Regions from separate parts of the Kribbella sp. CA-245084 genome, predicted to be linked through region 3. Evidence: riboswitches for the same ligand, from Rfam matches in the RefSeq annotation. Region 3 holds a riboswitch; each other region holds the start of a gene.
What was found. Region 3 has a riboswitch for ZMP and ZTP ahead of ACQPYH_RS22420 (bifunctional 5,10-methylenetetrahydrofolate dehydrogenase/5,10-methenyltetrahydrofolate cyclohydrolase). Riboswitches for the same ligand answer to the same signal wherever they lie in the genome.
Positions count from the first base shown of each region.

Region 1: another riboswitch for ZMP and ZTP. It lies ahead of ACQPYH_RS31100 (5-aminoimidazole-4-carboxamide ribonucleotide transformylase); the one in region 3 lies ahead of ACQPYH_RS22420 (bifunctional 5,10-methylenetetrahydrofolate dehydrogenase/5,10-methenyltetrahydrofolate cyclohydrolase).
Region 2: another riboswitch for ZMP and ZTP. It lies ahead of ACQPYH_RS19605 (glycine hydroxymethyltransferase); the one in region 3 lies ahead of ACQPYH_RS22420 (bifunctional 5,10-methylenetetrahydrofolate dehydrogenase/5,10-methenyltetrahydrofolate cyclohydrolase).

Region 1 covers NZ_CP192053.1:6,533,885-6,540,115, forward strand. Annotated here, with positions in the region: gene ilvD (dihydroxy-acid dehydratase) at 1-710, opposite strand, end outside; gene ACQPYH_RS31085 (CHAP domain-containing protein) at 834-1,355, shown strand; gene ACQPYH_RS31090 (class I SAM-dependent methyltransferase) at 1,443-2,162, shown strand; gene ACQPYH_RS31095 (nuclear transport factor 2 family protein) at 2,169-2,540, shown strand; ZMP/ZTP riboswitch at 2,543-2,619, shown strand; gene ACQPYH_RS31100 (5-aminoimidazole-4-carboxamide ribonucleotide transformylase) at 2,651-3,547, shown strand; gene ACQPYH_RS31105 (AAA family ATPase) at 3,537-4,070, opposite strand; gene ACQPYH_RS31110 (MMPL family transporter) at 4,129-6,231, opposite strand, start outside.
Region 2 covers NZ_CP192053.1:4,084,563-4,090,793, reverse strand. Annotated here, with positions in the region: gene ACQPYH_RS19610 (acyl-CoA dehydrogenase family protein) at 1-1,464, shown strand, start outside; ZMP/ZTP riboswitch at 1,462-1,544, shown strand; gene ACQPYH_RS19605 (glycine hydroxymethyltransferase) at 1,573-3,021, shown strand; gene ACQPYH_RS19600 (DHA2 family efflux MFS transporter permease subunit) at 3,076-4,629, opposite strand; gene ACQPYH_RS19595 (GbsR/MarR family transcriptional regulator) at 4,692-5,162, shown strand; gene ACQPYH_RS19590 (amidase family protein) at 6,063-6,231, opposite strand, start outside.
Region 3 covers NZ_CP192053.1:4,664,103-4,670,333, reverse strand. Annotated here, with positions in the region: gene ACQPYH_RS22450 (ubiquitin-like protein Pup) at 20-229, shown strand; gene prcB (proteasome subunit beta) at 238-1,080, shown strand; gene prcA (proteasome subunit alpha) at 1,117-1,968, shown strand; gene ACQPYH_RS22435 (NUDIX hydrolase) at 1,965-2,573, shown strand; gene ACQPYH_RS22430 (nitroreductase family deazaflavin-dependent oxidoreductase) at 2,596-3,018, shown strand; gene ACQPYH_RS22425 (beta-N-acetylglucosaminidase domain-containing protein) at 3,051-4,817, shown strand; ZMP/ZTP riboswitch at 4,817-4,902, shown strand; gene ACQPYH_RS22420 (bifunctional 5,10-methylenetetrahydrofolate dehydrogenase/5,10-methenyltetrahydrofolate cyclohydrolase) at 4,922-5,764, shown strand; gene ACQPYH_RS22415 (phytanoyl-CoA dioxygenase family protein) at 5,761-6,231, opposite strand, start outside.

The DNA.
Region 1 (6,231 bases), 1.9 Mb from region 3:
CCGGACTTGCGCGCGTAGCCGTCACGACGACGGTCGACCGCCGGCGGCGCAGCTGAGCCGGGGAGCGACATACCGAGGGCCTCGGCGGACGCGGCCATCGTGTTGGCGGTGTACATCCCGCCGCAGGCGCCCTCGCCCGGGCAGATCGCGCGTTCGACGGCGTCGACCTCGTCGCGGGTGATCAGGCCGCGGACGCAGGCGCCGACCGCCTCGAACGCGTCGATGATCGTCACGTCCTTGTCGCCGAGCTTGCCGGGCATGATCGAGCCGGCGTACAGGAAGACCGACGCGAGGTCGAGGCGGGCCGCGGCCATCAGCATGCCGGGCAGCGACTTGTCGCAGCCGGCCAGCAGCACCGAGCCGTCGAGCCGCTCGGCCTCCATCACGGTCTCGACCGAGTCCGCGATGATCTCGCGGCTGACCAGCGAGTAGTGCATGCCGACGTGGCCCATCGAGATGCCGTCGGAGACGCTGATCGTGCCGAACTCGAGCGGGTACCCGCCGGCCGCATGCACGCCGTCCTTGACGGCCTTGGCGAGCCGGTCCAGGGACAGGTTGCACGGGGTGATCTCGTTCCAGCTGGAGGCGACCCCGATCTGCGGCTTGGCCCAGTCGTCGTCACCCATCCCGACCGCGCGGAGCATCCCCCGGCTGGCGGTGGCCTCCAGCCCGTCGGTCACTGTCCGGCTGCGGGGCTTCACATCGACCATGCGGGTCACTCTATGCCTTCGTAACTTAACGACACTGTGATTGCTTTGTGTTGTTAGTTAATTACATACTGATTCTGCTAGCCGCCCGGAGGATTTGTCCCGATTCCGAAACGGAGCAAGCTGATGCGCCCCACATTGCGACTCCTGCTATCCGCTGTCGTGCTGTCCCTGCTGGGTTCATTGCCGTTGACCGCGAGCGCGGCCGACACCAGGACGAAGATCGTGAACGCCGCCAACGGCGAGGTCGGACAGGGTGAGACGCCGCCCGGCAGCAATTGCAATCCGTACGGCGCTTGTGAGTCCTGGTGCTCACATTTCGCCACCTGGACCTGGCGCAAGGCCGGGAGTGACATCCCGAACTACGGCTTCACCGGTGACATCTACACCTGGGGCCAGCGCAAGGGCCGCGCCCATTCCGGCAATACCGGGATGAAGCCTGGCGACATCGTGCTCTACGGGACCGGTCCGCAGAACACGAGTACCAGCCTGCACACCGGCGTTGTAGTTGCTACTGGCAACGGCAAGATCACCACCGTCGAAGGCAACTCGCACGACAAGGTCCAGAAGCTCGGGCCGTTCGATCCGAAACACGCTCAGGCGGCCGGGCGCCCGGGAAACATCTATGGCTGGGTCTCCGCGCAGTAATTCCGCTGACGAGCCGGTGCGGTTCTCGCCGACCGCACCGGCTCTTATTTCGTTGCTCCCTCTGCGGCTCGCTTCTAGCATCGCCGGGTGACTGACGATCCGTACGGCGACGAACAACTGGTCGAGTTGTACGACCTCGACAACCCAGACGGTGACGACCACGCCTACTACCGGGCGCTGGCCGCTGGGGCCCGCAAGGTTCTGGACTTCGGTTGCGGCACGGGCCTGCTCACCCGCTCGCTCGTGGCACCGGGTCGCGCGGTGATCGGCGTGGACCCGAGCCCGACGATGCTCGACTACGCTCGCCGCCAACCGGGTGCCGATGCAGTCACGTGGATCGACGGAGACTTCCGCGCCGTCGAGCCCACCGGCGACGCAGACCTCGTCATCAGCGCCGGCAACACGATCATGCACCTCGGTAACCAGGCCGAGGTCTTCACGGCACTCGCGGGCGTGCTCCGGCCAGGCGGGATCATCAGCTTCGAGTCCCGCAATCCCGCAGCCCGCGCATGGGACCAGTGGACCCGCGACACGACGTACGGCGAACGCGACACCCCCGTCGGCCACCTCGTCGAATGGATCGACCTGATCGACGCCACCGACGGCCAGGTGATCTTCGACGCCCACAACGTCTTCCCCGACGGCCACGACGCCATCTACCGCACCACCCTCCACTTCCGCTCCCCCGACGCCATCACAGCCGACCTCCACGCAGCAGGCTTCACCGACATCGTGGTGCGCGGCGGCTGGCACGAGCCACTGACCGATGACTCACGTCTGCTGGTCTTCCACGCGACGAGGAGCTGACCGGCCGTGGACCAACTCCAGGCATACATCGACGGATGGCGGCGGCACGACATCGCCGCCGTCCTCGACACTCTGACCGACGACTGCGTCGTGATCGAGTGCTACGGGCCGGTCTACCGCGGCAAGGCGCGCGTCGAGCAGTGGATGAACGCCTGGTACGGCGCCGGCGGCACCGTCGACGCGTGGGACATCACCGCGCGAGACAGCACCGGCGAACTGCTCGTCGCCGAGTGGCATTTCGAGTGCACGTGGAAGGGCGAGCCCGGCGCATTCGACGGCGCGACGGTCGCACGGCTCGACCGGGGGCGCATCGGGTATCTCCGCGAGTACGCGACCACAGCCCCGCTCTACGACTGGACCGGCGCCTGGCGCGACTAGGCTAGAGGCACCGCGACTGGCGAGGGTGGGGTACCACCGGGGAGCGAAGAGTAAGGCGTCGTCCGCCTGGGCGCCTCCGATTGAGCTCGGAGGTCCTCGTGCGTTATGGGATGAATCCACATCAGGCGGCCGGGATGGCGGCGGTCGATCGTGCGCCGTTCACGGTGGTTTCGGGTGCGCCGTCGTACATCAATGTGCTGGATGCGCTGACCGGGTGGCAGCTTGTGCGGGAGGCTGCGCGGATGTTCGGTGTGCCGGCGGCTGCGTCGTACAAGCATGTGTCGCCGGCCGGGGCGGCTCTCGGCGGGAGCGTGGTCGAGGCTTATGCGCGGGCGCGCGACGCCGATCCGAAGTCGTCGTACGGCGACTTCGTGGCGGTCTCGCATCCCATTGACTTGGAGCTTGCCGACAAGCTGAAGCGGGTTGTTTCGGACGGGATCATCGCGCCCGGGTACGACGAGGGTGTGGTCGAGCTGCTGGCGGCGAAGAAGCGTGGGACCTATCTGGTGCTGGAAGCGGATCCCGGCTTCGAGCCGCCCGCCGAGGAGGTGCGCGAGATCTACGGCATGCGGTTGACGCAGGAGCGGGATGCGCTGCCGCTGACGCGCGACCTGCTCGACGAGGCCGTGCCGGACGACGCAGCGCGGGACCTGCTGCTGGGGATGATCGTTGCCCGGTACACCCAGTCCAACACCGTCGCGATGGTGAAGGACGGGATGGCCATCGGCATCGGCGCCGGACAACAGTCCCGGGTGGACTGCACGCGGCTGGCCGGCGAGAAGGCGCAGTTGTGGTGGTCGCGCCGGTCGGACGAGCCGCTGACCGGTGTCTCGATGGTGTCCGACGGGGCGCTCCCGTTCATCGACAACGTCGAGGAGGCCCATCGCCACGGCGTCACTCACATCGCCGAACCCGGCGGCTCGATCCGCTCACCCGAGGTCGCCGCCGCCTGCGCCGACCTGGGGATCACCTGGTCCTCAACGGGAGTGCGCCTGTTCAGGCACTGAGCAAGTAGTCGCCTGAGGCAACCACTTTGCGGACCTCGGCAGCAGTCGCAGCGGGATCGAACGTCGAGGTGTCGATCGCGTGCGGCTCGAGCTCGCCGAGGTCCGCGAACGCCCCGTGCAGGCCGGTGATCGCCTCGACGTCCTTCAGTTCGCCGGCGGCGCGGGACCGTGCCCGCTCGAGGGTCGTCGCCAGGTCCGGACGCAGTACGACGTACGACATCGACCAATCGCACGAGGCCGCACGGAACGGTGCGAGGAACCACGGACCGATGATCCCGTCGACCACCACGTCGTACCCGCCGTGCGCATAGACCGAAACCGTCGCCACGATCGCGTCGACGACAACCTCGTTCTGCCGTTGCGCGCCGGGCAGGTACGGCGCGATGAAGCCGGTGCGGATCGCCCGGTAGAACTCGTCGGTCGTGATGTGCACGGTCGGCCGCGGCGCGTCGGTCGCGACGAGCCGGGCGACTGTGGTCTTGCCGGAGCCCGGCGGGCCGGTCAGCAGAAGGACGTTGCTCATGACGCCCGACGCTAACCAAACCCGCCGGCAAACTGCAGTCTTTTCTTTTCGGTCCGGATCAGCCGGGGACGTCGATCTTCTCCTTCGCCGGCTCCGGCGGTGCGGGCGGCGGACCACCCTCGAGCTGGATATCGGGGACGATGCGGTCGAGCCAGCGCGGCAGCCACCAGGCCCGATCGCCGAGCAGCGTCATCACCGACGGCACCAGGATCATCCGGACCACGCTGGCGTCGATCAGTACCGCGACGGCCATCCCGACCGCGAGCATCTTCACGGTCGGGTCGTCGTCCAGCACGAAGCTCAGGAAGACCACGATCATGATCGCGGCCGCGGTGGTGATGACCCGGGCCGTCGCGCCGATCCCGATCGCCACCGCGCGGTGGCTGTCCTTCGTCGCGATCCACGCCTCGTGCACCCGGGACAGCAGGAACACCTCGTAGTCCATCGACAGGCCGAACACGATCGCGAACATCAGCATCGGCACGAACGACGGGATCGGCACGTTCTCGTCGATCCCTACCAGCGACGATCCCCAGCCCCACTGGAAGACCGCCACGATCACGCCGTACGCCGCCCCGACCGACAGCAGGTTCAGCACCGCCGCCTTCACCCCGATGAGCAGCGAGCGGAACGCCACCGTGAGCAGCAGGAACGCCAGCACGACGACAGCCCCGATCAGCCACGGCATCCGGCTGCCCACCTTCTCGGTGAAGTCGACGTACCCGGCCGTGGTGCCGACGACGTACGTCGGTTCCTGCTGGCCGGACAGCACGTCGTCGCGGATCCGGTTGACCAGGTCCTCGGTCTCGGCCGACGAGGGCGAGGTGGTCGGGATGACGTTGATGATGGCCGTCGTACCCGCGCTGTTCGTGTTCGGCGGCTGGACCGCGGCGACCCCTGGCGTCTTCTGCAACGTGGAGCTGAGTCCGCTCAGCAAGGTCTGTTTGTCACCCGAGGACGGCAGCTGTACGACGACCGTCAGAGGGCCGTTGGCGCCGGGACCGAACCCTTGCGCGATCAGGTCGTACGCCTTCCGGCTCGAGTCACCGGCCGGATCGGTGCCGGCGTCGAGCTGGCCGAGGTTCATCGAGAGCAGCGGGATCGCGAGGATGAGCAGCACCAGTGTCGCGGCGATCCCGTAGGGCCACGGCCGATCGCTCACCTTGCGGCCCCAGCGAGCAAAGGCACTCTGCTCGTGCTTGGTGTCGCGGCGTTCGCGTTCTTCCGCACGGTGCGCGGCGATCGCGGTCTCGTCCGCGAGGCCGGCCTCGAGCTCGCGTTCGTCGGCGAGGTGATGGCGGTCCTTGCGGTTCAGCACCGTGAACTTCGCCAGGCCGAGCAGCGCCGGGATCAGCGTCAGCGCGGCCAGCACCGTGACCGCGACGACGATCGCCGACGAGAGGCCGAGCGCGCCGACGAACGGTACGCCGGACACGTACAGCCCGAGGATCGCGATCACAACGGTGCCACCGGCAACCAAAATCGCAGCGCCCGACGTGGACTCCGCGCGGCCCGCCGACTCGACGACGCCCATGCCATCGTCCAGTTGCTCACGATGTCGCGACACCAGGAAGAGGCCGTAGTCGATCGCGACCCCCAACCCGAGCAGTGTCGCCACGGTCGGCGCGGAGACCGGGAAGTCCTTGACCGCCGCGAGCAGCCCGAGGACCGCCAGGCCGCCGCCGACGCTGAAGACCGCCGCCACCAGCGGCAGTCCGGACGCGACCACCGACCGGAACATCAGGAACAGCAGCAACAGCGCGAGCGCGAGACCGATCGCCTCCGACGGGCCGTCGTCCGCCTGCTTCCCGATCTGCCCCGTGCCGCCGCCGTACTCCACCTGCAGCCCGGCGGCTCGCGCCGGTTCGACGGCGGCGTCGAGCTTGTCGACGTACGACTTGTCCAGCGACGCCGGCACGACCGAGAACGAGACCGGCGCATTGACGATGGTGCCGTCCTTCGAGATGTACGGCGACGGTGTGGTCGAGGAGCTCTGCGCCAGCGGATCGACGGCGCTGACGACGTCGGGCAGCTTGCCGACGGCCTCCATCGACGACTTGACGGCGTCGGCGTGCTCGGACACCGTGCCGGTCTTGGCGTGGAACACGATCGAGCCCGAGTACCCGCCGGCGCTGGCGAAGTCCTTGTTCAGGATGTTCAA
Region 2 (6,231 bases), 580 kb from region 3:
GCGGGGTCGGACGAGGCCCGCGCACACGCCCTCCCGGCGAACCAGAACCCGCCGGTACTGCGCACGCACGACCGCTACGGGAACCGCATCGACGAGGTCGAGTTCCACCCGTCGTGGCACTGGCTGATGGAGCAGGCCGTCGGATTCGGGCTGCAAGCCGCGCCCTGGACCAGCGATCGGCCGTCGCCGCATCTGACCCGAGCGGCCGGGTTCTACGTGTGGTCCCAGGTCGAGCCGGGGCACGGTTGTCCGATCTCGATGACGTACGCCGCTGTGCCGGCGCTGCGCGCGGACGAGCGCCTCGCGAAGGAGTGGGTCCCGCAGCTGGCGTCGACGGACTACGACGTACGGCGGTTGCCGGTCGCCGCGAAGAGCGGTGTGCTCGCCGGGATGGGGATGACCGAGAAGCAGGGCGGGTCCGACGTACGGGCGAACCTCACGACCGCGACGGCTGTGGGCGACGGTGAGTACCAGCTGAACGGGCACAAGTGGTTCTGCTCGGCGCCGCAGGTGGATGTGTTCCTGGTGCTGGCGCAGGCGCCGGACGGGCTGAGCTGCTTCGTCGTACCGCGGGTGCTTGCCGATGGCAACCGGAACCCGTTCGCGCTGCAGCGGCTGAAGGACAAGCTGGGGAACCGGTCGAACGCGTCGTCCGAGGTCGAGTTCCACGGGACGATCGGCTACCGCCTCGGCGACGAGGGCGCCGGCGTCCGCACCATCATCGAGATGGTCGCCGCCACCCGCCTGGACTGCGTACTAGGGTCGGCGGCGCTGCAGCGGAGAGCTCTCGTGGAGGCGATCTGGCACACGAGGCACCGCTCCGCCTTCGGTGGCCTGCTGGCGGACAAGCCCGCGATGCAGAATGTGCTGGCGGACCTCGCGATCGAGAGTGAGTCGGCGACCGCGCTGGGGATGCGCCTGGCCGCAGCGGTCGACGCCGGCGACTCCGCGTTCCGGCGGATCGCGCTTCCGTTGGCCAAGTTCTGGGTTTGTAAGCGGACTCCGTTCATGGTTGCCGAGGCGTTGGAGTGTCTTGGGGGCAACGGGTATGTCGAGGAGTCCGGGCTGCCGTTGCTGTACCGGGAGTCGCCGTTGAACTCGATCTGGGAAGGGTCGGGCAACGTCAATGCGCTCGACGTACTGCGGGCGCTGCGAAGGCCCGAGTCGCTCGATGCCTGGCTGACGGAGCTGGCCGCCGTACAGGGTGCGGACGGACGGCTCGACACGGCGGTGAACGACGTCCTGCAAGCGCTTGCTGACGTCGAGAATGCCGAAGCCGGCGCCCGTAGGCTCGCTGCGCAGATGGCCCTGTGCCTGCAGGCATCCTTGTTGATCCGGCAGTCGACGCCCGAGGTGGCCGACGCGTTCGTGGCGTCGCGATTGGCGCAGGACTGGGGCGGCGTGTTCGGGACGCTGCCGCGGACGACGCCGTTCGATCGGATCGTCGAACGCACGATAGGCTGACGCCGTCGCGACTGGCGCGCTGAAGGTGGAGAACCACCGGGGAGCGAAACCCGTCGGCACCGTGCGCCTGGGTGCCTTCGACCCACTGCAACCGCAGGAGAGACAACGATGACTCAATCCTTCGATGCCGCCGCGGCGTCGGCCGCGTACAACAACGCGCTGCAGGTGATCGCCGCGGTCGAACCGACGATCGCCGGCGCGATCAAGGCCGAGCTGGCCGACCAGCGGTCCTCGCTGAAGCTGATCGCCAGCGAGAACTACGCCTCCCCCGCCACCCTGCTGACGATGGGTAACTGGCTCTCGGACAAGTACGCCGAGGGCACGATCGGGCACCGCTTCTACGCCGGCTGCCAGAACGTCGACACCGTCGAGCAGACCGCGGCCGACCACGCCACGGCCCTGTTCGACGCCCCGCACGCCTACGTCCAGCCGCACTCCGGCATCGACGCGAACCTGGTCGCGTTCTGGGCGATCCTGGCGCAGCGGATCGAATCCCCCGCGCTGGCCGAGGCCGGCGCCAAGCACGTCAACGACCTGTCCGACGAGGACTGGACCAAGCTCCGCAAGGCGCTCGGCGACCAGAAGATGCTCGGTATGTCGCTGGACGCCGGCGGTCACCTGACCCACGGCTTCCGGCCGAACATCTCCGGCAAGATGTTCAACCAGCACTCCTACGGCACCGACCCGGAGACGGGCCTGCTCGACTACGACGAGGTCGCCCGCAAGGCCCGCGAGTTCAAGCCGCTGATCCTGATCGCCGGCTACTCGGCGTACCCGCGCAAGGTGAACTTCGCCAAGATGCGCGAGATCGCCGACGAGGTCGGCGCGACGCTGATGGTCGACATGGCGCATTTCGCCGGCTTGGTCGCGGGCAAGGTCTTCACCGGCGACTTCGACCCGGTCCCGCACGCGCACGTCACCACGACGACGACGCACAAGTCGCTGCGTGGTCCGCGCGGCGGCATGGTGCTGTGCCAGCCGGAGTACGCCGAGTCGGTCGACCGCGGCTGCCCGATGGTGCTGGGCGGTCCGCTGAGCCAGACGATGGCCGCGAAGGCGGTCGCGCTGGCCGAGGCGCGTCAGCCGTCGTTCCGTGACTACGCGCAGGCCGTCGCCGACAACGCCGTCGTACTGGCCGAGGGCCTGATGAAGCGCGGCGTGAAGCTCGTGACGGACGGCACCGAGAACCACCTCGTCCTGCTCGACGTCTCGTCGTACGGCATCACCGGCCGGCAGGCGGAGTCCGCGCTGCTCGACGCGGGCATCGTCACCAACCGCAACGCGGTACCGCGCGACCCGAACGGCGCCTGGTACACCTCGGGCGTCCGGATCGGTACGCCGGCACTCACCACGCGCGGGTTCGGCGCCGACGAGTTCGACCGGGTCGCCGAGCTGATCGTGGACGTGCTGTCCGCAACCACCCCGACGACCACGTCCGCGGGCGCTCCGTCCAAGGCGAAGTACGTCCTCGCCGACGGCGTCGCCGACAAGACCCGCGCCGCCTCGGCCGAGATCCTCGACAAGCACCCGCTCTACCCGGGCCTCGAGCTCAACTGATCCAGAACAGAACAGCGCCCGCTCCCCCGCTGGAGCGGGCGCTGTCGTTTGCGGTCAGGCGTCCTGCTGGACGCCCATCAGCGCGTCCCGCGAGGCCTTCGCGGCCCGCTTCGGCATCAGCACCGCCGCGAGGATCGCGCCGACGGCGGCGATGGCTGCCGACACCCACATGGTGGTGTTCAGGCTGCTCATGAAGGCGTCGCGGACGTTGGCGAGCAGGTCCGGTGAGCCTGCCTTCGCGGCGGCCGCCAGGCCACCTCCAAGGCTCTTCTCGACCGCGTCGGCGAGCTGCGCGGGCAGCGCACTCGTGTCGATGTTGTGGCGGTAGACCGAGTTCAGCACGGTGCCGAGTACGGCGACACCGACCGTGCCGCCGACCTGACGGAACGCCTGCAGCAGGCCGGATCCCGTCCCGGCCCGCTCCGGATCGAGTACGCCGAGTGCCGCGTTCATTGCCTGCGGCATCGAGCACCCGAGCCCGAATCCGACCACGACGAACCAGATCGCCGTGTACCCGTACCCGGTCCCGAGATCGGTGAAGGCGCCGAGCGCGAACCCGACCGCCATCACCACGAACCCGGTCATCACCACCAGCCGCGTGCCGATGCGGGCCTCCACCGGCTCGGCCAGCTTCGCGCCGATCGTCATCCCGCCGATGAACGGCAGCAACTTCAGCCCGGTGTGCAGCGCATCGGATCCGTTGATGCCCTGGAAGTACTGCGGCATCGTGAACAGCAATCCGAAGATCGCGAACACCGACACCGTCAGCAGCACGGCGCCGCCGGTGAACACCCGCTCGCTGAACAGCCGGAGCTCGATCAGCGGCTCACGGTTGCGCCGTTGCCAGAGCAGGAACCCGGCGATCAGGACGACGGCCAGTCCGAGGAACACGATCGTGACAGCGTCGGTCCAGGATGATTCGCCGGCCTTGGTCACGCCGTACACGAGGGCCGCGAGGCCGGTGCTCGACAACACGATGCCGAGCCAGTCGATCGCCGGCCGGTTCGAGCTGCGCGTCTCCGGGACGAGCAACGTGACCGCGAGGGCTGCGATCAAGGCGATCGGCACGTTCATCAGGAAGATCCACTGCCAGCCGGCGTGATCGAGGAGCAGTCCGCCGATGATCGGGCCGAGCGGCATACCGATGCTGTTGGCAACGACGAAGAACCCGATCGCCTTCTTCCGGTCCTCCGCGGTGCGGAACAGCACGGTGATCAGCGACAGCGCGACCGGGACGATCATCGCCGCACCGATCCCGAGGAATGCCCGGGCTGCGATCAGCTGACCCGCGGAATCGGCCAGCGCACAGGCCAGCGATGCGAGACCGAACAGCGTGAGCGCGATCGCGATGATCTTGCGCCGCCCGTACCGGTCGCCGAGCAGACCGGCCGGCAGCAGCAGCGCGGCGAGGACGAGGTTGTAGCTGTTCGCCATCCATTGCAGCTGGCTGGTCGACGCGTCCAGGTCCTGCGCGAGCGTCGGCAAGGCGACGTTGAGCACGGTCGTGTCGAGGCCGAGCACGAGGACGGCGAGACAGAGTGCGATGAGTACGCCGAAGCGGCGGCCGCCGGTGAGCGTCGGCGCTGCGGTGTCGGTGGTCGAGGTCATGGATTCAAATTATCAGAACTTTGTGATAGTTGCGATCAATCAAATTACTGTAAGCTTCAACCATGGCGGAGGAACCGAGCCGGGAAGCCGTGAGCCAGTTCGTCGAGCGGTTCGCAGGCGTGCTGGCGAACAGCGGCGTACCGACGATGTCGGCTCGGGTGATGGGCGCGATGCTGGTCAGCCCGACCGGCACGATGACGGCAGCCGAGCTGGCCGAGTCGTTGAAGATCAGCCAGCCGGCGGTGTCGGGCGCCGTCCGGCAGTTGTTGCAGGTGTCGTTCATCTCGCGCGAGCGGCTGCCCGGTTCACGCAAGGATCATTACCGGATCCGCGAGGACGTCTTCGCCGCGATCCTCGAGCGCCGCAACCTCGCGCTGAGCGAGTGGGAGGCGACCAGCCGCTCCGGCGCCGGTCTCTTCCCGGCGGACTCCCCCGTCGCGCGCCGGCTGACCGAGGCCGCGGACTTCTTCGCCTTCATCCACACCGACATGGAACAGATGATCAAGAACTGGCGCGCGGACCACCCGGGATGAGCCGCGACCTCGTCGGTACTGCGTGGCTCGACAGCGACGAGCGAACTCGCTGGGAGACGCGCATCATGCGCCGACGCGTCCCGGTCTATCGCGCGGGGATCGCCGTACTCCGTGCGCTCAACGCCAGGTCGGGCGGACCCTCGCTGAGGGTCACCCAGTGGGAGCGGGTCGGGCCGAACGGCGAGACGTTCGTGATGGACAAGCTCGAGACGATGACCGGGCGGACCGATCATCCGGTCACCTCACGGGCCGAACTGCGAGCGCGCACGTCGTTCGCGTCGCGGCTGGCGCGGGCGATCTCCGCGGACGAGTGGCCGCAGATCATCACGGAGTACGAACGGCGCCGGCGGGGTGAGCGTCCGCAGTACCGGTATGTCGGACATCGGCCGCTGAACGCCGAGTCGCATGCGTTGATGGACGAGGCGTGGGTGCGGGGCGAGCTGCCGACGGATCAGTTCCGGGCCTGGAACGTGCTGAAGTTCGAGGACGAGGGCGCGTTCTACAGCGAGTTCTTCACCGACGGGGGCGCACGGGGCTACCCCGGTGGCGAGACGAATGCCGGCTTCCGGCTGGGCCGGATCATGTTCGACGTCAGCTGGCGCGAGAAAGCGTCGCTGTCCGGCGAGCAGCACGTCCTCCGCCGCAGCCGAGTCCTTCGAGCGAAGGAACTCGTCAAGTTCCTCCGCACCGAGCTGACGGAAGCCGTCCACCCACCGGCGCCCCTCACCACGCAGGCCACCGCCATGCGCCGTGATGTCTACACGCAGCCGGTCGTTGCCGCAGTCTCCGACTTCACCAAGCCCGAGTCGCTACGCTCCCCCACCGCCCGCGGCGAAACCACGCCCGACCGCAAGCAAGCATCGGCAATCGACGCTGTGGCAAAGGCTCTTCCGCCGCCGGTCAGTGGACGGGCGGAAGGGGAAGCTCAACCAGGAGCCGGCGAGCCACCGCCAGCGCAACGTCGTCCGCCCCATGCGGCGCGACAACCTGCGCGCCCACCGGCAATCCCTGCGACATTCCGACCGGGACACTCACCGCGGGATGACCGGTCACGTTGAACACCCAGCAC
Region 3 (6,231 bases):
GTTCTAGGAGGTGTGTGTCATGGCGAAAGACGGCGGGCAGCAGCACAAGCAGCCCAAGCGTTCGTCGACCGAGGAAGAGGTCGAGCAGGTCGAGGCGTCGGAGGACGTCCAGGAGCGCAAAGAGCGACTCGACGAGGACGTCGATTCGATCCTGGACGAGATCGACGAGGTGCTCGAGGAGAACGCCGAGGAGTTCGTCCGCGGATTCGTGCAAAAGGGTGGGGAGTGAACCGCTCGATGACTTCTGATGCCTCCGGCCGGTTGCCGGAAGCCTTCCTGACCCCAGGTGGCTCGTCGTTCATGGACTTCCTGGCCGGGCACGCGCCCGACCTGTTGCCGGGACGACGGGCCCTGGGTTCGGGTGACCTGTCCAGCGAAGTCCCGCACGGTACGACGATCGTCGCGGCCACCTTCCCCGGTGGCGTGATCATGGCCGGCGACCGGCGGGCCACGATGGGCAACATCATCGCCCAGCGTGACATCGAGAAGGTGTTCCCGGCCGACGAGTATTCGGCGGTCGCGTTCGCCGGCTCGGCCGGTTTCGGGATCGAGATGGTCCGGTTGTTCCAGGTCGAACTGGAGCACTACGAGAAGCTCGAGGGTGCGACGCTCAGCCTCGACGGCAAGGCCAACCGGCTCAGCGCGCTGATCCGCGGCAACCTGCCGATGGCGATGCAGGGCCTGACCGTGGTGCCGCTGTTCGCGGGGTACGACCACGACATCAACGGCGGCCGGATCTTCTCCTACGACCCGACCGGCGGGCGGTACGAGGAGACCCACTTCTACAGCGTCGGCTCGGGCTCGTTGTTCGCCCGCGGCGCGCTGAAGAAGCTGTACCGCGAGGACCTGTCCGAGACCGACTGCGTGACGGTGATGATCCAGTCGCTGATCGACGCGGCCGACGACGACTCGGCGACCGGCGGCCCGGACATGCTCCGGCGGATCTTCCCGGTGGTCGGCGTGGTCACCGCGGACGGTTACCGGCGGCTGCCCGAGGACGAGGTGGCGGCGCTCGTCGACGCGGCCTGGAGCCAACGGCACCAGCGTCCCGACGGCCCTGCCGCGACGTCTCTGACCTGACCCCCGCCTTTCGACTGATAGAGGACGACACCTTCGATGAGCGTTCCGTTCTACGTCTCGCCCGAGCAGCTGATGCGGGACCGGGCCGACTTCGCCCGGAAGGGCATCGCCAAGGGCCGCAGCGCGATCGCGCTGCAATATGCCGACGGCATCCTGTTCGTGGCCGAGAACCGCTCGCCCGCGCTGCACAAGGTGGCCGAGATCTACGACCGGATGGCGTTCGCCGCCGTCGGCCGGTACAACGAGTTCGAGAACCTGCGGATCGCCGGCGTGCGGCTGGCCGACATGCGCGGGTACTCCTACGACCGGCGTGACGTCACCGGCCGGGCGCTGGCCAACGCGTACGCGCAGACGCTCGGCGCGATCTTCTCCTCCGGCGGCGAGAAGCCGCTCGAGGTCGAGATCCTGGTCGCCGAGATCGGCGCCGCTCCGTCCGACGACCAGGTCTACCGGCTCACCTACGACGGCTCGATCGCCGACGTGCAGGGGTACGCCGTGATGGGCGGCCCGGCCGACCAGGTCGCGGACTACATCGGCGAGCACTACTCCGAGGGCATCTCGCTCGCGGGTGCGCTCCGGCTCGCGGTGGATGCCCTGGGCCACGACGGCACCGAGGTCCGGCAGCTGACCCCGGACCAGCTCGAGGTGGCGGTCCTGGACCGGACCCGGACCCAGGTGCGCAAGTTCAAGCGGATCTCCGAGGCGACGCTGGCCAGCATCCTGTCCGAGTCCCGCCCCGCGGAGGAGGCCACCAAGCCGGCCGACGCGGAGGACAAGTCGGACACCGCGGAGACCAGCGCATCGGCCGAGGACGCGCCGATCGCCCCGCCGCCGGATGATGCACCGATCGCTCCGCCGGAAGATCCCGACGACAACCGTCCCCTGTGACGGACCAGCACGAGACCTCAGCCGTCACCGACACCGTGGCGGCTGAGTCGTCTCGGCCTGCCGACCCCGGTCCGTGGGAGCTGCTGGACGAGGAGCCCGGATTCCGGCGGTTCCTCACCGTGCGCCTGCGCCGGTACCGGATGCCCGACGGCCGCGAGGTCGAGTGGGACGTCCTCGGCCCCGAGATCGGCGTCACGTCCGGGGTCACCGTGCTGCCGCTGACCCCGGACGGACGGATCGTCACGATCCGGATGTTCCGGGCCGGCCCGGACGCGGTCGTCACGAACCTTCCGGGCGGCTTGGTGGAGCCCGGCGAGGAGGTGGCCGTCGCCGGTGCGCGCGAGCTCGAGGAGGAGACCGGCTACACCTGCGAGACGCTCGACGTCGTCGGCTGGCAGTGGTCCGGCGCGTCCTCGACGTTCCGCAAGTACGTCGCGATCGCGCGCGGCTGCCGCCCCGACGGTAAACAACAGCTCGACGAGACCGAGGACTGCGTCCCGGTCGAGCTGACCGTTGACGCGTTCCGTGCCGAGCTGCGTACTCCGGGTGCGATGACCGGAATCGATGCCGCCTATCTCGCGTTGGATCACGCAGGACTTCTTTGAGCGAACTGCGGAGGTATCCGATATGAGCAACTGGAACGCGAACGTCATCGACGAGTTCCGCGCGAACGAGGGCAGGGTCGGCGGCAACTTCGAGGGCGCGCCGATGGCGCTGCTGCACCACCGCGGCCGCCGGAGCGGCGAGGAGTACATCGCGCCGACGATGTACCTGGCCGACGAGAACGACCCGGCCGTCATCTACGTGTTCGCCAGCAAGGGCGGTGCTCCCACCAACCCGGACTGGTACCGCAACCTGATCGGCGCCGGCGAGGGCGTCGTCGAGGTCGGCACCGAGACGTACAAGGTGACAATCGGCGAGCTGACCGGCGACGAGCGCAACCGGATCTACGCCGAGCAGGCGCGGCGCTACCCGGGCTTCGGCGAGTACGAGGTCCGTACTGCCGGCATCCGGACCATCCCGGTCCTCAAGCTGACTCGGGCGTCTTGACGGGCAGGTCCACCCGCTGAATGGATAGGGGTGTGACCCCTGAGCCTCAGCAGACCAGCAGCCGTCCGGACGGGTTCGACCTTGGCGACACGGTCGGCCTGGTGCACGGACCGACCACCGATCCCGATGCCGAGCGGATCGTCCGCGACACCCTGACCCGGGCCGGCGTCGCCACGATCGTGGACGGCGAGGCCGCGGTGACGGTCCACCTCGGCGGCACCGGGCTCGACGTCGAACCGGCCGCGGGTCTGCCGGCCGAGGGGTACGTCGTTGCCGTCGGCGACCACCAGATCGTCCTCGACGGCGTTGACACCCGCGGCACGTACTACGCGGCGCTGACCCTCGACCAGCTTGTCCAGGGCAACCATGTCGGTCATGTGGATGGCGTCGAGATCCGCGACTGGCCGACGCTGACGTACCGCGGCTCGATCGAAGGCTTCTACGGCACGCCGTGGTCGCACGCGGACCGCCTCGACCACCTGGACTATCTCGGCGCGCACAAGATGAACACCTACCAGTACGCGCCCAAGGACGACGTCTACCACCGCGAGCAGTGGCGCGACCCGTACCCGGCCGACAAACTGGCCGAGCTCGGCGAGCTGATCGAGCGGGCGCAGCGCAACAAGGTCGACTTCACCTTCGCGCTCTCGCCCGGCCTGTCGATCGCGTACACCTCCGACGAGGACTTCCAGGCGCTGATCGCGAAGTTCGAGGCGCTGTACGCGCTCGGGGTCCGCGTGTTCAACGTCCCGCTCGACGACATCGAGTACGAGAAGTGGCACTCCGACGAGGACGCCACGAAGTACGGCACGGGCGGTGGCGCGGCCGGTGCGGCGCAGGCCGACCTGTGCAACCGCGTCCAGCGGGAGTGGATCGCGACCAAGCCCGACGTCGCTCCGCTGCAGATGGTCCCGACCGAGTACTACGACCTCGAAGAGACGCCGTACAAGCAGGCGTTGCGCGAGCAGCTCGATCCGGCCGTGATCGTGCACTGGACCGGTACTGCGGTCGTCCCCGAGCGGATCACGAGCGCACAAGCGGCCGCGGCGAAGGCAGTGTTCGGGCACGACATCCTGATCTGGGACAACTACCCCGTCAACGACTACGCCCACGGCCGGATCCTGCTCGCGGCGTACACGGGCCGCGAGCCCGGCCTCGCCGAGCACGTCGTCGGCGTGATCTCGAACCCGATGAACCAGGCCGCGGCCAGCAAGCTCGCGCTGTACTCGTTCGCCGAGTTCGGCTGGAAACCCGCGACGTACGACGCCGACGCGTCCTGGCATCGCGCGATCGCCGAGCGCGCCGGGGGAGACGCGGCCACGATCGCGGCGCTGGAGGTGTTCGCGGACCTCACGACGTACGACGGGAAGCTGCATCTGATCAACGCGCCGGTGCTCGCCTCGAAGCTCGCGGCCTTCAAGGCGACCTGGGACGGCGGCGATCTGGCCGGCGCGATCGCCGACCTCGAGCCGTACCTGGAGGCGATCGAGAACGCGTCCGCCCAGATCCGCAGCGGCGTGATCGACCCGGAGTTCGAAGCCGAGACGGACGCCTGGCTGGACGCGTCGTTCTACTGGGGCGGCGCGTTGCGGCAGGCGCTGCGCGTGTTCGAGGCGCAGGCGGAGGGCAACGCCTCGGACGTTGCGACCGCCCGCGACGAGATCGAGCACCTGATCACGCAGGCCGACGAGATCCGTGACGTCCGCCTCCCGCACAGCAAGGTCCCGCTCCGGATCGGCGACGGGGTGGCCGACAGGTTCATCGGCGAGGCGGGGTGGTCGGGCAGCCCGGTATCCTAAGGGCGGACCGCGACTGGCGCTGAGGTGGACGACCACCGGGGAACGGTCTGCCATCCGGCTTTCGCCGCGCGCCTGGGCACCCTTTGACGAGGAGGAGTGCGCAGATGACTGCTGAGTTGATGATCGGGACCGACCTCGCCGCCGCGATGGTGGCCAAGGCGGCGGAGCGTGCCGCCGCGCTGCAGGAGCAGTACGGCGTCCAGCCGTGTCTGGCGACCGTGCTGGTCGGTGACGATCCGGCGTCCGCGACGTACGTGCGGATGAAGCAGAACCGGTCGAAGAAGGCCGGGATCGCGTCGCGGAGCGTCGTACTGCCGGCCGAGACCAACACCGACGAACTGGTCGCGGAGATCCGGAAGCTGTCCGAGGACCCCGAGGTGCACGGGATCCTGCTGCAGCACCCGGTGCCGGCGCAGATCGACGAGCGGGCCGCGTTCGAGGCGATCGACCCGGGCAAGGACGTCGACGGCGTGACGATGCTGTCGTTCGCGGCGATGGCCTTCGGGGATCCCGGGTTCCGCTCGGCCACGCCGGGCGGGATCATGCGGCTGCTTGCGGCGTACGACGTACCACTCGAAGGCGCGCATGCGGTGGTGATCGGCCGCAGCCCGATCCTGGGCAAGCCGGCCGGGATGTTGCTGCTGGCATCGAACGCGACGGTGACCTACGCACACTCGCGGACCCGGGACCTGCCCGAGCTGGTCCGGACCGCGGATGTGGTGATCGCCGCGGTCGGCAAGGCGAACTTTGTCCGCGGCGACTGGTTGAAGCCGGGCGCCGTCGTGGTCGACGCGGGCTACAACGAGGGCAACGTCGGCGACGTGCACTTCGAAGAGGCGGCCGAGGTGGCCCGCCTGATCACGCCGGTCCCTGGCGGCGTCGGGCCGATGACGATCGCGCTCCTGCTCGAGCAGACGGTCGACGCCGCCGCTGCACAGCTGCGTTAGCGGTCGCACCCGCCGTCCTTGTCGGGGCGGGAGTGCGGCCGGGCGACGTCGTCGATGCCCTTGTAGGCGTACGGATCGGTCCCGGCGACCATCACGATGTCGCGGTAGTCGTGCTTGCCGACATGTACGTCGGCCGGCACGGTCTGCCACGGGAGCAGTGACTCGGCGCTCATGTAGTGATTCGCAAGGGCCCGGCGGAGTCCGTGCCGGCCGGTGTTCGGCAGTGATCGGTGCAGCAGGTACCCGTTGAAGATCACCGCCGAGCCCGCCGGAACCTCGACCGGGACGGCGTCGTCGTCGGAGTACGGGAAGTCGAACGCCTCGACCGTGCAGTCGAAGCGGAGGTCGTCCTGCTCGCGATCGGGATAGAGGACGCCGCGACGGTGCGAGCCGGGCAGCACCCACAGGCAGCCGTTCTCCACGGTGGCGTCGTCGAGCGCGATCCACGCTGCGGTGAGGGAGCGGTC